Regions from separate parts of the Kinneretia aquatilis genome, predicted to be linked through region 2. Evidence: predicted binding sites of a transcription regulator. Region 2 holds the regulator's gene; the other holds the start of a gene.
What was found. The regulator FliA, encoded in region 2, starts transcription of late flagellar genes. The targets are predictions, from matches to a motif close to CTAAAGTTTNNNNNNNNNNNGCCGNTA.
Positions count from the first base shown of each region.

Region 1 (7,128 bases), on a different contig from region 2:
TGCTGTCCAGCCAGCACGCGCCCGAGATGAGCGACGGCGCCAAGATGAAGCCCGAGTTCATCGAGGCGGTGATCGAGGAGATCATCAAGCCGGTGCTGCCCAAGGAATGGCTGAAGGACACGAAGTACCTGATCAACCCGACCGGCCGTTTCGTCATCGGCGGCCCGCAAGGTGATTGCGGCCTGACCGGCCGCAAGATCATCGTCGACACCTACGGCGGCGCCTGCCCGCACGGCGGCGGCGCGTTCTCGGGCAAGGACCCGAGCAAGGTCGACCGCTCGGCCGCCTATGCCGCCCGTTATGTGGCCAAGAACATCGTCGCCGCCGGCCTGGCGCGCCAGTGCCAGATCCAGGTCGCCTACGCCATCGGCGTGGCCCGCCCGATGAATGTGACGGTCTACACCGAAGGCACTGGCGTGATCAGCGACGACAAGATCGCCGCCCTGGTCAATGAGCACTTCGACCTGCGCCCCAAGGGCATCATCCAGATGCTGGACCTGCTGCGCCCGATCTACGCCAAGACAGCCGCCTACGGCCACTTCGGCCGCGAAGAGCCCGAGTTCACGTGGGAACGGACCGATAAGGCTGCAGCACTGCGTGCTGCAGCTGGGCTGTAAGCCCACCTCGCGCCAGCGAGGCATCGGTTCGTGGGCGATGCTCATGTTGCACAGCAACGTGAGCAGAGACCAACGGACTGACAAAGCGGCTGCGCTGCGTGCAGCGGCTGGCCTTTAAGGGCCAGAGGACGCCGAAGGCGAACCCGCCGCTTTGGGGCTTTGCTCATATCGCGCAGCGATGTGAGCGAAGACCACAAGGCTGCAGCACTGCGTGCCGCGGGTGGGCTGTAAACGCCAGCGAACACCGAACCAACAAAAAGGCCGCTCCGGCATCCCCGGAGCGGCCTTCTTTCTTGGCCTGCGCGCTTCAGCTCAAGCCGCAGAACTTCTTGAACGGCGCCAGCACCGCATCGCCGCGGAAGGGCTTGACGATCCAGCCGGTCACGCCGACATCCTTGCCGCGCGAGCGCATGGCGGGGTTGTCTTCGGTGGTGAGCATGATGATGCGCACATCCTTGTTGCCCAGCTCCTTGCGGATCTTCTCGGCCATGGTCAGGCCGTCCATATTGGGCATGTTGACATCGCTGACGATGAGCTTGATGCCGGGGTCGCTGCGCAGCTGCAGCAGGCCATCGCGCCCATCGGTGGCCACGGCGACCTGAAAGCCGTTCTGGCTCAGGTAACCGGCCACGATTTCGCGCATGGTGTTGGAGTCGTCAACCACCAGAACATTCGCCATCTTGTTTCCTCCTCGCGCCAACCTCGAGGGTCACGCTGGGCTTGATTGATTGATTGAGTATGTAAAATATTGGGCTAGAGCTTTGGCCGCGCTCAACGCTCAAAAGAGTTCCAGCTCGCCTGTGGGGCCGACCTCGGGCGCCTCGGCGTCGAACTCGGCAAACTCATCGGGCGACCAGTGCAGATTGAAGATGAAGCGCTGCACGATCATCAGCGGCGGCAGGCCCGGCCGGAAGGGATCGGAGAGCTGGTAGCGGATGCACAGCTGCGGGTCCTGCGAGCCAAAGGAGATGTATTTGTGCTCGTGGTTGATGACGATGGGCACCTGGGTCTGCTGGTTGGCAAAGGCCTTGGGCGGGATGTAGCGGTTCTTGAACGCACCCCAGATCAGGTTGGTGGTCTCGCCCAGCATGTGGTTGAGCTCGCGAAAGTTCAGGTCGCCTCCGATGCCGGCGTAGCTGAAGCCCTGGATCAGGCCCTGGCGCAGCGCGCTTTCCTCGGTCTGCAGCATCATGTAGCCGCGGCACCAGGTGCTCTCGATGGCGATCAGGGTGGAGACCTCGCCGTGGATGATGCGGTCGTGCACCACATAGGGCGACTCGGACACCACCAGGGCATTGGGGAACATGGCGGCCAGGGCCGAGCGGGTCAGCTCGACGATGCCGTAGACCAGGCGCGTCGGGTAGCGCAGGCTGAAGATGGAGTACTCGACTGCGGCCTTGAGGTGATCCAGATCGCCGGTGTTCCAGCGGTGGCGCACCACTTTTTCTTCCTCGGGCGTGAGCGGCCGGTCGGTGGTGCGGCGCAAAAAGATGGGCAACTCGGGCCGCAGCTTGTGGATGGCGCGCGCCAGGTGCAGACCGTCCTCGCCCTCGCAAGGCAGGTCTTCTGCCAGCAGCACCCCGCCGAGGTCCTTGTTCTGGGCCAGGGTGGCCAAGGCATCGGCTGACGAGCGGGGAAAGGCCATCAGGCCCACGGACTGGCAAAACTCGGTCAGCACCTGGTACTGCGCGGCGTCATGCTCCAGCAGCAGTACCTTGGCTTCAAGTTGGGTGGTTTCGGTCATGATGCGTCCACGGAAAAGCCATCCTGGCCTGCACGCAGGCCGACACCGCCCAGTGGCCCGGGCGTTCTCGGTTTTCGGCAGCCGGCGGCAAAGGTTGAGGGCAATTGCAGGCCGGGGATCGCACAGCAGCCCAGGTTTCACCTGACGCCCCCGCCTCGGGCGGCGGCCACAATGCCGGCATGCCTGCTGTACCCTCGTCCCGTTCGACCCCATTCACCCCGCCGGCGCAGCTCAGCGCCACACAGCTGGCCCTGCTGGCCGGGCTCAATCTCGCCGTGCTGGCCTGGAGCCGCCTGGGTGCCTTCGATGCCGCCACCTGGTGGATGGAGGTGGCGCCGGTGCTGCTGGTCTGGCCGCTGCTGCTGGCCACGCAGCGGCGCTTCCCGCTCACGCCCTTGCTGCTGGGCCTGATCTTTGTCCACGCCCTGATCCTGATCGCTGGCGGCCACTACAGCTACGCCCGCGTGCCCCTGGGTGACTGGCTGCGCGAGATGCTGGCCCTGGGCCGCAATCCCTACGACGGCCTCGGCCATCTGGCGCAAGGCTTCATCCCCGCCATCGCAGCACGCGAGCTGCTGCTGCGCAAGACCGGGCTGCAGCGCGGCGGCTGGCTGTTCACCGTGGTGACGGCCTGCTGCCTGGCCATCAGCGCCATCTACGAACTGATCGAATGGGGCGCCGCGGTGGCCCTGGGTCAGGGCGCCGATGAATTCCTGGGCGCCCAGGGCGACCCCTGGGACACGCAGAAAGACATGGCCCTGGCCTGGCTGGGCGCCATGCTGGCCCAGCTGCTGCTGGCGCGCGCCCATGACCGCGCGCTAGAGCGCCTCGCGCAGAACTGACACCAAAGCCCATGCCCGCCGCCGCCCTCACCCTGACCCTGCCCGATCTGCGCCGCTACGCCGTGGCGCGCAGCCTGTTCAAGCCCACCAGCCTGCCCCAGGCCATCCAGCGCCTGGGCTTTGTCCAGGCCGACCCGATCCGCGCTCCGGCGCGCGCGCAAGACCTGACCCTGAGGCACCGCGTCAAGGACTACCGCGCTGGCGATCTGGAGCGCCGCTACACCCGGCTGGCGGTGGAAGAGGATTGCCTGGTCAACTACGGCTTCCTGCCGCGCGAGCACCTCAAGCTCATGCATCCGCGCAGCGCCAAGCGCGCCTGGGACGCCAAGACGCGCGCTCAGGCCGAGGCCATCCAGGCCTTTGTGCAAGCGCAGGGCCCCTGCCACCCGCGCGAGATCCAGCAGCATTTCAATCTGGGCTCCACCCGCAATGCCTGGGGCGGCAGCAGCAATGCCACCACCCATTTGCTGGACGGCATGCATTACCGAGGCCTGCTGCGCGTGCAGCAGCGTGAGCAAGGCCAGCGCATCTACAGCGCCGTGGCCCACACGCCCGATCCGCGCACACCGCACGAGAAAGCCCAGGCCTTGCTGGATCTGGTGCTGGCCAAGTACGCGCCCCTGCCTTCGCGCAGCCTCGGCCATTTGTGCAGCCTGCTAGGCTATGGCGCGCCGCATCTGCGCGGCGAACTGCGCCAGGTGCTGGCCCAGGTACGCAAGACTTGGCCCCAGGCCCAGGTCGAGGGCCAGACCTGGTTCTGGCCCGAGGGCGAGAACCCCGGCTCCAAGCGCTGGAAGCTGGACGAGGCCGTGCGCCTGCTGGCCCCCTTCGACCCCGTGGTCTGGGACCGCCTGCGCTTTGAACAATTCTGGGGCTGGGCCTACCGTTTCGAGGCCTACACGCCCGCGCCCAAGCGCAAGCTGGGCTACTACGCCCTGCCCCTGCTCTGGCGCGGCGAGGTGATCGGCTGGGGCAATGTCAGCAGCGCCGAGGGGCGCTTGCAGGCACAGCTGGGCTATGTGGCCGGCAGGGCGCCCCGCGAGCCCGGCTTCAGCGCCGCGCTGGACGAAGAACTGGCCGCCATGGCCCGCTTCCTGGGTGTGGATGCCCCCTGAGTCCTGAGCTCGGGCCGGGATTGGCGGGAAAACCTGGCCTGTTCCAAGCGCGAAAGTGGCGCTTGCGACTAGAATTCGTCCGTTCCGAGGAGCGTTGCAACCTGCCGGTCTGGCTTCAGACCCCCAGGCCAGGCTCGGAAAAATTTGCACAGCGGCCTCGTCATCCCCTCGGCCCTGTTCATTGGCAACCGCGCTCACCCGCTGACGTCCTTGCGTGGGTGAACGGTTGCATGCATCAAACCAGGGTTCGGAGCACCGAACCGGTTTTTTTCGTCCTCCCCCTCCTCCAGGCAATGAATGCAGCGGCTTCATATTTCGCATGAAGGAGCTGATCCATGACCGCCCAAACCACCACCTCGCTGGCCGCTGACCAGTACCACATTGCCGATCTGTCCCTGGCCGCCTGGGGTCGCAAGGAACTGACGATTGCCGAGAGCGAAATGCCGGCGCTGATGGCCATTCGCAAGGAATACGCCGCCACCCAGCCGCTCAAGGGCGCCCGCATCACCGGCTCGCTGCACATGACCATCCAGACCGGCGTGCTGGTCGAAACCCTGCAAGCGCTGGGCGCCGAAGTGCGCTGGGCCTCGTGCAATATCTTCTCGACCCAGGACCATGCTGCCGCCGCCCTGGTGGCCCGTGGCACGCCGGTGTTCGCCTACAAGGGCGAGACCCTGGAAGACTACTGGGACTACACGCACCGCATTTTTGAGTTCGCCGGCAAGGGCGAGCCAGGCGAAGGCCCGAACATGATCCTGGACGACGGCGGCGATGCCACGCTGCTGATGCACCTGGGTCAGAAGGCCGAGAAGGACCTGTCGGTGCTGGACAAGCCGGGCAGCGAAGAAGAGCGCATCCTGTTCGCCGCCATCAAGGCCAAGATCGCTCAAGACCCGACTTGGTACACCCGCAAGAGCGCCGAGATCATCGGCGTGACCGAAGAGACCACCACCGGCGTGCTGCGCCTGAACGAAATGGCCGCCAAGGGCAGCCTGCTGTTCCGCGCCATCAACGTCAATGACTCGGTGACCAAGAGCAAGTTCGACAACCTCTACGGCTGCCGCGAATCGCTGGTGGACGCCATCAAGCGCGCCACCGACGTGATGGTGGCCGGCAAGATCGCCGTGGTGGCAGGCTACGGTGACGTGGGCAAGGGCTCGGCCCAGGCCCTGCGCGCCCTGTCGGCGCAAGTCTGGGTGACCGAGATCGACCCGATCTGCGCCCTGCAAGCCGCCATGGAAGGCTACCGCGTGGTGACCATGGAATACGCGGCCGACAAGGCCGATATCTTCGTCAGCGCCACCGGCAACAAGAACGTGATCCGCTACGAGCACATGGCCGCGATGAAGAACAACGCCATCGTCTGCAATATCGGTCACTTCGACAACGAGATCGATGTCGCCTCGCTGTCCAAGTGTGGCTGGGACGAGATCAAGCCGCAGGTCGACCACGTCATCTTCCCCGATGGCAAGCGCATCATCCTGCTGGCCAAGGGCCGTCTGGTGAACCTGGGCTGCGGCACGGGCCACCCGAGCTATGTGATGTCGTCCAGCTTCGCCAACCAGACCATCGCCCAGATCGAGCTGTTCGCCCACAAGGACGCCTACGACATCGGCAAGGTCTATGTGCTGCCCAAGCACCTGGACGAGAAGGTGGCCCGCCTGCAGCTGACCACGCTGAATGCGCAGCTGAGCGAGTTGAGCGATGAGCAGGCGGCGTACATCGGGGTGCCCAAGACCGGCCCCTTCAAGCCCAACACCTACCGCTATTGATCGGCGGAGGGCTACTGCGCGGCGCTCATGCGTCGTTGGGCGGTGCTCGGAATCCTCAGGTACCCCAAGTACCTTCCGGTTCCTGCGCTCCGTCCGCCTAGCCTGAGCACCGCTCGCTACGCCCTGGCAAGACCGAGTTTCCTTTTCACCTATGCGCGCTGATCAACTGTTAGTTTCCAAAGGCCTGGCGCCGACTCGTTCGGCGGCGCAGCGGCTGATTTCGGCCGGCGCGGCGCAGTGGCGGGCGCCCAAGGACTGGCAGGCCATCCGCAAGGCGGGTGAAGAGTTGCCGGAGCATTGTGAGCTGCGCGTCAGCGATGACGCGGAGCTGCGCTTTGTTTCACGCGGCGGGCTCAAGCTGGAGGGCGCACTGCAGCAAAGCGGCCTGGATGTGCGCGGGCTGACGGTGCTGGACATGGGCCAGAGCACCGGCGGCTTCACCGATTGCCTGCTGAAAGCGGGCGCGGCCAAGGTCGTGGGCGTGGACGTGGGCCACAGCCAGCTGCATGAACAGCTGCGCCAGCATCCCCAGGTGGTGGGGTTGGAGCATCTGCATGTGCGCGAGCTGGCCGGCTCGACCCTGGCGCAGCACGCGCCGCCCGAGGGCTTTGCCCTGATCGTTGGCGACCTCAGCTTTATCTCGATGCTGGGCGCGCTGCCGCATCTGGCGGCTTGGCTGGCACCGCAGGGTCAGGTCTTGCTGCTGGTGAAGCCACAGTTCGAGCTGGGCAAGAAAGCCTTGGCCCGCGGCGGCCTGGTCAAGGACGCCAAGCAATACCCGCTGCTGGAAACCCAGGCCCGCCAGGCCGCCCGAGATCAGGGCTGGCAGGTGCTGGGCTATTTTGAGAGTGCCATCACCGGCGGTGACGGCAACAAGGAATTTTTCCTCTGGGCGCAGGCACCAGAGCATGCGAAAGACAAGCCATGAGTACTGCAACACCCCGCGTGCCCGTCAGCTTCGAGTTCTTCCCGCCCAACACCCCGGTGGGCACCGAGAAACTCAAGACCGTGGTGCAAGACCTAAGCGTGCTGAATCCG
Region 1 covers NZ_POSP01000003.1:2,247,319-2,254,446, forward strand. The annotation lists gene metK (methionine adenosyltransferase) at 1-617, shown strand, start outside; gene C1O66_RS12875 (response regulator) at 925-1,296, opposite strand; gene C1O66_RS12880 (chemotaxis protein CheX) at 1,396-2,361, opposite strand; gene C1O66_RS12885 (DUF2238 domain-containing protein) at 2,541-3,203, shown strand; gene C1O66_RS12890 (DNA glycosylase AlkZ-like family protein) at 3,215-4,318, shown strand; S-adenosyl-L-homocysteine riboswitch at 4,399-4,521, shown strand; gene ahcY (adenosylhomocysteinase) at 4,654-6,090, shown strand; gene C1O66_RS12900 (TlyA family RNA methyltransferase) at 6,242-7,018, shown strand; gene metF (methylenetetrahydrofolate reductase [NAD(P)H]) at 7,015-7,128, shown strand, end outside.
Region 1: C1O66_RS12880 (chemotaxis protein CheX) is a predicted target of FliA. The motif match lies at 2,434-2,460, and genes of this name have one in related genera.

Region 2 (7,128 bases):
CATCGACGACTTCGGCACCGGCTACTCCTCGCTGGCCTATCTGACGACGCTGCCCATCTCCGAGGTCAAGATCGACCGCACTTTTGTGCGCGATCTGGGCATCACGCCGCAGAGCTCGGCCGTGGTCACCGCCATCATCGCCCTGGCACGGGCCATGGGCTTGCGCGTGATCGCCGAAGGCGTGGAGACCCTGCGCCAGATGGATGTGCTGCACCGCCTCGGTTGCAGCCTGATGCAAGGTTTCCTTTTCAGCAAACCGCTGCCGCCGGAAGAAATCGAGCAATGGCTTGCACAAACCGTGCTGCCACGCAAAGCGCCCTGGATTGCCCAGGCCCACAGTGATTTCGAGGGCGATCCGGGAGGCAGCCTCGGCAGCCTGAGCGGCGGCCCCTTGCGCCCGAGTGGCGGCAAACTGCTCTAGCGCGCCCCAGCTTCAGCCAGCACAACACCGATGGACGAATCTCGCCGCCCCACGCCTCTGCCCGCCAACTCCGCCCGCAAGCCGGGCGCCACGCCGCCGGCCCAGATCGCCAAGGCAGCGCTGCTGCGCCTGGCCCAGGCGCAGCTGGAGCCGACGCCGGAAAACTACGCCCGTGCCTACGCCATGGAATCCGGCGTCGAGGCCACGCCCGCCGCCCTGCCCGAGCGCGCCCAGGCCCTGCTGGCCAAGCTGCTGAGCATGGGCGTCAGCAACGCGCAGGCGCGGCTGGAGCTGCAGGTCTGCGTGCGCGAGTCGCGCTGGGATGAAGCCCTGCGCGAGCTCGAACGCCTGCAGCGCAGCGAGGGTCCCAGCGCCCAAGGTGAAGCCATGGCCCAAACCCTGGAGCGCCTGGTGCGCGGCCTGGAACGCGGCGGCCGGCAATGGACCGTCGCGCGCAAGAAAGACGGCCTGCAGCGCGTGCTGGAAAACAACCGCAGCGACGGCCAGCGCCTGCTCAAACGCCTGGACCAGTTGGTCAACAGCTGGGACGGCGATGTCGCCGATGCCAGCATCGCCACATCGGAAGAGCCCGGTGGCACGCCGAGCCAGTTTTTTGCCGAAGAAGACTTCGCGCCCAGCACGGTGGAGGCGGCCGACAGCGAGCTGACCGCCGGCGGCGAGGGCTCGGCCCCACTGACTTTCCGTGCCGCCGGTGCCGGTCTGAGCAGCCCCTGGCCGGGCATCGAGACCAGCTTGCACGGCACCGTCCAGCATGCACTGAAGAGCCCCGAAGGCTATGCCGATGAGCTGATGCGTCAGCTCGACGCCGCCCATCTGGACCTGCTGGCCGGCGGCCCCACGCCCGAGAAGGCGGCCTTGATCGAGGCCTTGTGCCAGCGCGCCCGCCATCTGCTGGACCACCGCCAGCATCTCTTCGGCGAGCTGGGCGAGCTGTGCCGCGAGTTGAGCGCCAGCCTGGTCGACCTGGCCGAGGACGATTCCTGGGCCAAGGGCCAGTGCGAGGCCATGAACCAGACCCTGGAGCAGGGCCTGAGCGGCCGCGGCGTGCGCTCGGTCACCGAGATGCTGGGCGGCACGCGCGAGCGCCAGCGCGCCCTGCGCGAAGAACGCAGCCGCGCGCGCGATTCCCTGAAAGCGCTGATCCACCAGATGCTGGCCGAGCTGGGCGAACTGGGCCAGCACACCGATCGTTTCCAGAACAGCGTCGGCCGCTATGCCGAGGTGATCGAGAAAGCCGATTCACTGGAAAGCCTGACCGGCGTGGTGCGCGAGATGGTGGAAGAAAGCCGCAGTGTGCAATCCCTGGTCAAGCAAACCCAGGAACGCCTGACCCTGGAGCACGACCGCGCCAGCAGCCTCAGTGCCAAAGTCGCCGAGCTCGAGGGCGAGTTGCAGCGCCTCTCCAACGAGGTGCAGACCGACCAGCTGACCCAGATCGCCAACCGCCGCGGCCTGCTGGCCGCCTTCGCGGTCGAGCAGGCCAAGGCCGAGCGCGAGACCGGCGACAACGCCCTGATCGCCCTGGCCCTGCTGGACATCGACAATTTCAAGAAGCTCAACGACACCCTGGGCCATGGTGCCGGCGATGTGGCGCTCAAGTCCCTGGCGGAGCGGGTGTCACAGCACCTGCGTCCGGGTGACCTGGTGGCGCGCTACGGCGGCGAAGAGTTCGTGCTCATGCTGCCCAGCACGCCGGTGGTGGAAGCGCAGGCGGTGCTGCAGCGCCTGCAGCGCGCCTTGTCGGCCAGCCTCTTCATGCACGAAGGCAAGGATGTGTTCGTCACCTTCTCGGCCGGCGTGACCCTGTACCGGCCGGGCGAAACCCTGGAAGCGGCGCTGGACCGCGCCGATGTGGCGCTGTACGAGGCCAAGCACACCGGCAAGAACCGCGCCTGCGTGGCTCCCTGAGCGTCGCCATCAAAATCCTTCTGGCGTCGTTGGCCCGGCTTGCCGTACTGAGCGTACTGTCTGCTCCGGTCCGCCTGGCCAGAACCGCTTCGCTGGCTTTTGCTGGCAACTCTGATGCTCAGAGCGCGCCAAGGCTTCAAAAGCCGAAGGCCAGACGCAAACCGCCCCAATGCCGCCCCTGCACGGTGATGGGCGCTGAGGCCTCCTTCAGCAGCACAAAGCGGCCGCCGCCCATATCACGCCGGTAGGTCTGCAGCAGAAACGGCCGCTGGTTGCGCGCCGAAGCCAGGCCGGTGCGGTCATTGAAGATGCGGCGATAGCGGCTGTTGGCGCTGTTCCACACCACATCACCCGGGCGTTGAGGCTGGCAGTACTTCTTGTTGTGGGTGGGCACATAACCGTTGCGATCCACGGCAATGCAGAACACGATCTTGTCGTCGAGCTGCAGCACGGGCTCCTGCACGGCCGGGAACAGGCGGTCCGTGAGCTCGACAAAGTCGGTCAGATGCTGAGCCGGATCGCTGCCTGCCAGAGGCCGATAGCGTTCATCAAAGAGCTGAGCCATGCTGATCTGACGGCGGGCCACGGCCTCCTCCAGCAGGGCGCTGATGCGGGCCGCGGCCTGCTGGGCGGCGGCGATGAAGCGGGCATCCTCGACCTCGACGCCGGAGCCGGCAATCTGCTCGATCAGCTCTTCCGAGAGCTTCAAGAATCGATCGCTGCAGGCGGTGGCCACCTGCAGGCTGCCGCGCGCCTGCTGGATGTCGGCCGCCAACTCGTCCGCGCGGGCGCCGAGCGAGGCACTGATTTGCTCGCTCTGGCGGGCGGCATCGGCGATGTGCAGCACATCCTGCTCCACCGCGGCAAAGGCCTGGTGGATGGCGCTTTGCTGGGCCAGGCCGCCGCTGGCGCTGCGCAGCTCGATGCTGAAGCGTTCGATGCGGGCGTCGAGGGCCGACAGCGTGCTCATGATGGCCTTGGACGAACCGTCGACCTTGCCGGCCAGGTCCTTGACCGCATCGGCCACCACGCCAAAGCCCAGGCCGGCTTCGCCAGCGCGCTTGGCTTCGACCGAGGCATTGAACGCAACGAGACGGGTCTGCAGGGCGATCTTGCTGATGTCCGAGGCCGCGTCAGCGACCTCGTGCAGGGTCTGGACGATGCCGCCCACCTCATCGCCCACGCCGGACAAGGCCTGGCGGGCGCGCTGCACGGCCTGACGGCTTTGTTCGCTGGCCCGGCTGATGCCTTGCTGGGCCTGGCGCACCTGGCCCAGCTCGCCCGACAGAGCGGCCATGGCCTGGGCCTGGGCATCGACAACTTTCTGTGTGTCATCCAGTACCCCGCGCACCTCGGCGGCATCGCGGCCGACATGGGAGACCGAACGGGACAGGCTACCCAGCAGCTGGGTCAGCGCCTGGGTGCTGGGCGCCGCGGCGCCCGCAGCTGATTCGTGGTGCGCGATGGGCACGCTCGATCGGGTGGCGGATTGGCGCTTGGAGCCAAAGAACATGGCGTCTCCTCCCTAGAGTCGCGGCCGGCTCCGAGACCGAGCCTGACCACCCGGAAGGGTAGCAGCAAGAGCTGGGCGCCGCTTGGATCTGAAATTACGGCAGCGGGGCTTACCAGTCGCGCAGCTTGACACGCAGGCGGGCGATGGCCTGGCTGTGCAGCTGGCAGACGCGCGATTCGGTGACCTTGAGCACGACCGCAATTTCCTTGAGGTTCATGTCGTGCTCGTAGTACATGCTCATCATGTACTGCTCGCGCTCGGGCAGGTTCTTGATGGCGGCGACCAGGGCCTCGCGCATGCGATGGTCCTGCAGCTTCAACATGGGGTTGTTGCTGTGGTCGGCCACATGGCGGTCGAGGAAGTCCTCGTCGCCTTCGTCGCCCGACATGTCTTCCAGATAGACCAGTTGGGTGCCACGCACCTTGCCGAGCAGGTCCTGGTACTCGGCCAGGGGGATCTTCATCTCGGCGGCGATCTCGCTTTCGACCGGGGCACGGCCCAGCTCTTGCTCGAGCTTGCGCACGGCGCCTTCGATCTCGCGCTGCTGGCGGCGGGTGCCACGGCTCATCCAGTCGCCGCCGCGCAGCTCGTCAAGCATGGCGCCGCGGATGCGCTGGGTGGCAAAGGTCTCGAACTGCACGCCCTGGCCGACATCGAAGCGCGAGAGCGCGTCGGTCAGGCCGATCAGGCCGACCTGGATCAGGTCGTCGATCTCGATATTGGCGGGCAGCTTGGCGATCATCTGGTGCGCCAGACGTCGCACCAGCGGGCTGTATTGCTTGATCAGCGAGGAGTTATCGAGGCGGCCTTTGGCGGTGTACATCATCAGCTCCTGCGTCAATCAAAGAGTGGCTGCCATGGCCGGGCGCCCTGCACCCATCATGCGCACGGGCGGGCGCAGCGGGCTGGCGTTGACCGAGGCTTCCAGCGCGGCTCCCGGCGGGGCGGCCAGCAGCAGCTCACGGGCCAGATGGCGGATCTCCGGGGAGACCGGTGCCGTCGGCGGTGTCTTGGGGTCCAGGCAGGCCCAGTCGCGCAGCACGGCACCGAGGAAACCATCGGCGCAGGAGCTGATCTGCTGGGCAATGCGATCCGAGAGGCGCAGCTGCGGCGAGCTGGCCAGCAGCAGGCTGTAGACCATCAGGCCGGCGCGGCTGGCCAGCCATTTCATGCCGGCGTAGGCATGGGTGACGCTCATGCTGTCGGTGTCGGCCAGCAGCACCGGGCGCACCTCGCGCAGGGCGACCACACGGGCCAGTTCGGCCGCGCTGGCGTGCAGCAGCACGACATCGGCGAAGGGGGCGGCATCGGTCACGGCTTCCAGGAACTGGGCGGCCGAGCCGTTGGCGTTGATGTAGCGCATGGGCAGGCCACGCGCGGCCAGATAGGACACATCCTTGGACAGGCTTTCTACGCAGGAGGCCAGGTCCACACTCGCCAGCTCCGAAGGCTTGGGCGAGCTCTCACCGGCATCGACCACCAGGGTGTGCAGGCCCAGCTCGGCGAAGGCCGCGCACAGGCCTTCCAGCAGCACGCCGCCGCCCACCACATGGGGGTTGCTGACGACCGGGATGAAGCGCACCCGCGAGCTGGCGAACAGGCGGCGCAGGCCATGGGCCTGGTCCTGCGGGGCGTGGGATGAAGCAGAGGTGTGAGCGTCGCGCATGATGAGTGGGGTCTCGTGTGGCTTCAGCATCCGGGCTTAAAACATGCCCATGGCGGCCGGGTGTTGGGAGCCAAGCGCGGGCCCCCCGGCAAAAATCAGGTTCACATCGGCGCTGTCCATGCGCCAGGCGCCGGCGGCGGTGCTGCGCAGGGCGCGCTGCACCAGGGCCTGGCTTGACAGGCGGTGCCAGTCTTCCGGCACGCGCTGGCCGTTGGTCACGCCCAGCACGGTCAGCTTGTGGCGGATCAGGGTGTCCAGGGCCGGGGCCAGCTTGACGGCCTCGTCGATCTTGGACAGCACCAGGCCGTGGCAGTCCTTGGCGCCCCAGGCGTTGACCACGTCTTCGATGGTCTCGCCCTGCTGGGCGGCGTTGACCACCAGGATCTTGCGCACGCTGGGATGGGCCAGCATCTCGAGCAGCTCGTGGGTACGGCTGTCGCGCTGGGCCATGCCGGCCGTGTCGATCAGGACCATCTTCTTGGCCGAGAGCAGCTCCAGCAGGTCTTCCAGCGAAGCGCGGTCGTGGGCGGTGTGCACCGGCACGCCGAGGATGCGGCCGTAGGCGCGCAGCTGCTCGTGAGCGCCGACCCGGTAGGCGTCCAGCGTGATCAGGCCCAGGTGGGCGGCGCCGAAGCGGGTGGCAAAGGCGGCGGCGATCTTGGCCGTGGTCGTGGTCTTGCCCACGCCGGTGGAGCCGATCAGGGCGAACACGCCGCCCTGCTCTTCCAGCGCCGGGCTGTTTTCATCGGTGTGCAGATTGCGGGACAGCACATTGGCGGCCCACTGGGTTTCATCAGCCGGCTCACCCTTGGCGGCCTGCGCGCCCTTGAACTCATTGGGGCAGCCTTCAACCAGCTTGCGCACCAAGGCGGGCGAGAAGCCCAGCTCCAGCAGCTTTTGGGTCAGGCGGGCCTGGATGGGCTGGCGCTGCAGCTTTTCCATGAAAGCCAGGGCGCCGAAGCGCTCTTCGATCAGGCCCTTGACCTGACGCAGCTCGTTCATCATGTCCTGCTGGTCGCGACGGCCGCGGCCGGGCAGATCGGGCAACTCGGCTGTCAGGCTGGTGGCCGGCATGCGTATCTCGTCGCGCAGCACCGGCGGCGAGGGCGGCACCGGCACGGCGCGGCGAGCCGGCTGCGCCGCTTGAGCAGGCGCGGGCTGCGACTCCGGGCGGCGCGGCTGCATGGCTTGCAAGGCGGCCTGAGCGCGCTGCTGGCGCACGGCATTGAGGGAGCTGACGCCGGGATGGTCAGCCGCGACCGCCGGCGCTTCGGCCTGCTGGGCGTAGATGGGATCGGGCGCACCTTCCAGCTCGGCCTGGCGGCGCTTGAGGACGCGCTCGCGCACATAGTCCTGGAAGGACAAGGTGCTCATGGCCAGGGTCTGGACATCGTCAGCCACCTCGCCGCCGTAGCCGCTGGCGGGGTCGTTGTAGCCAAAGCTGGGTTCGCTGCGCTGGCCGGTGCGGGCGGCAAAGCTCTTGGCCGAAGGGTTGACCACGGGCGCGCCGGCGGCCGGGCGACCCGGCTGGGCCTGCAGGCGGCCGGGCGAGGCCACGCGCGGCGCGGTGGCGGCCACGCGCTCGATCTGCGACATGCC
Region 2 covers NZ_POSP01000004.1:72,049-79,176, reverse strand. The annotation lists gene C1O66_RS20035 (putative bifunctional diguanylate cyclase/phosphodiesterase) at 1-421, shown strand, start outside; gene C1O66_RS20030 (diguanylate cyclase domain-containing protein) at 452-2,350, shown strand; gene C1O66_RS20025 (methyl-accepting chemotaxis protein) at 2,487-3,863, opposite strand; gene C1O66_RS20020 (RNA polymerase sigma factor FliA) at 3,973-4,686, opposite strand; gene C1O66_RS20015 (MinD/ParA family ATP-binding protein) at 4,705-5,529, opposite strand; gene flhF (flagellar biosynthesis protein FlhF) at 5,566-7,128, opposite strand, start outside.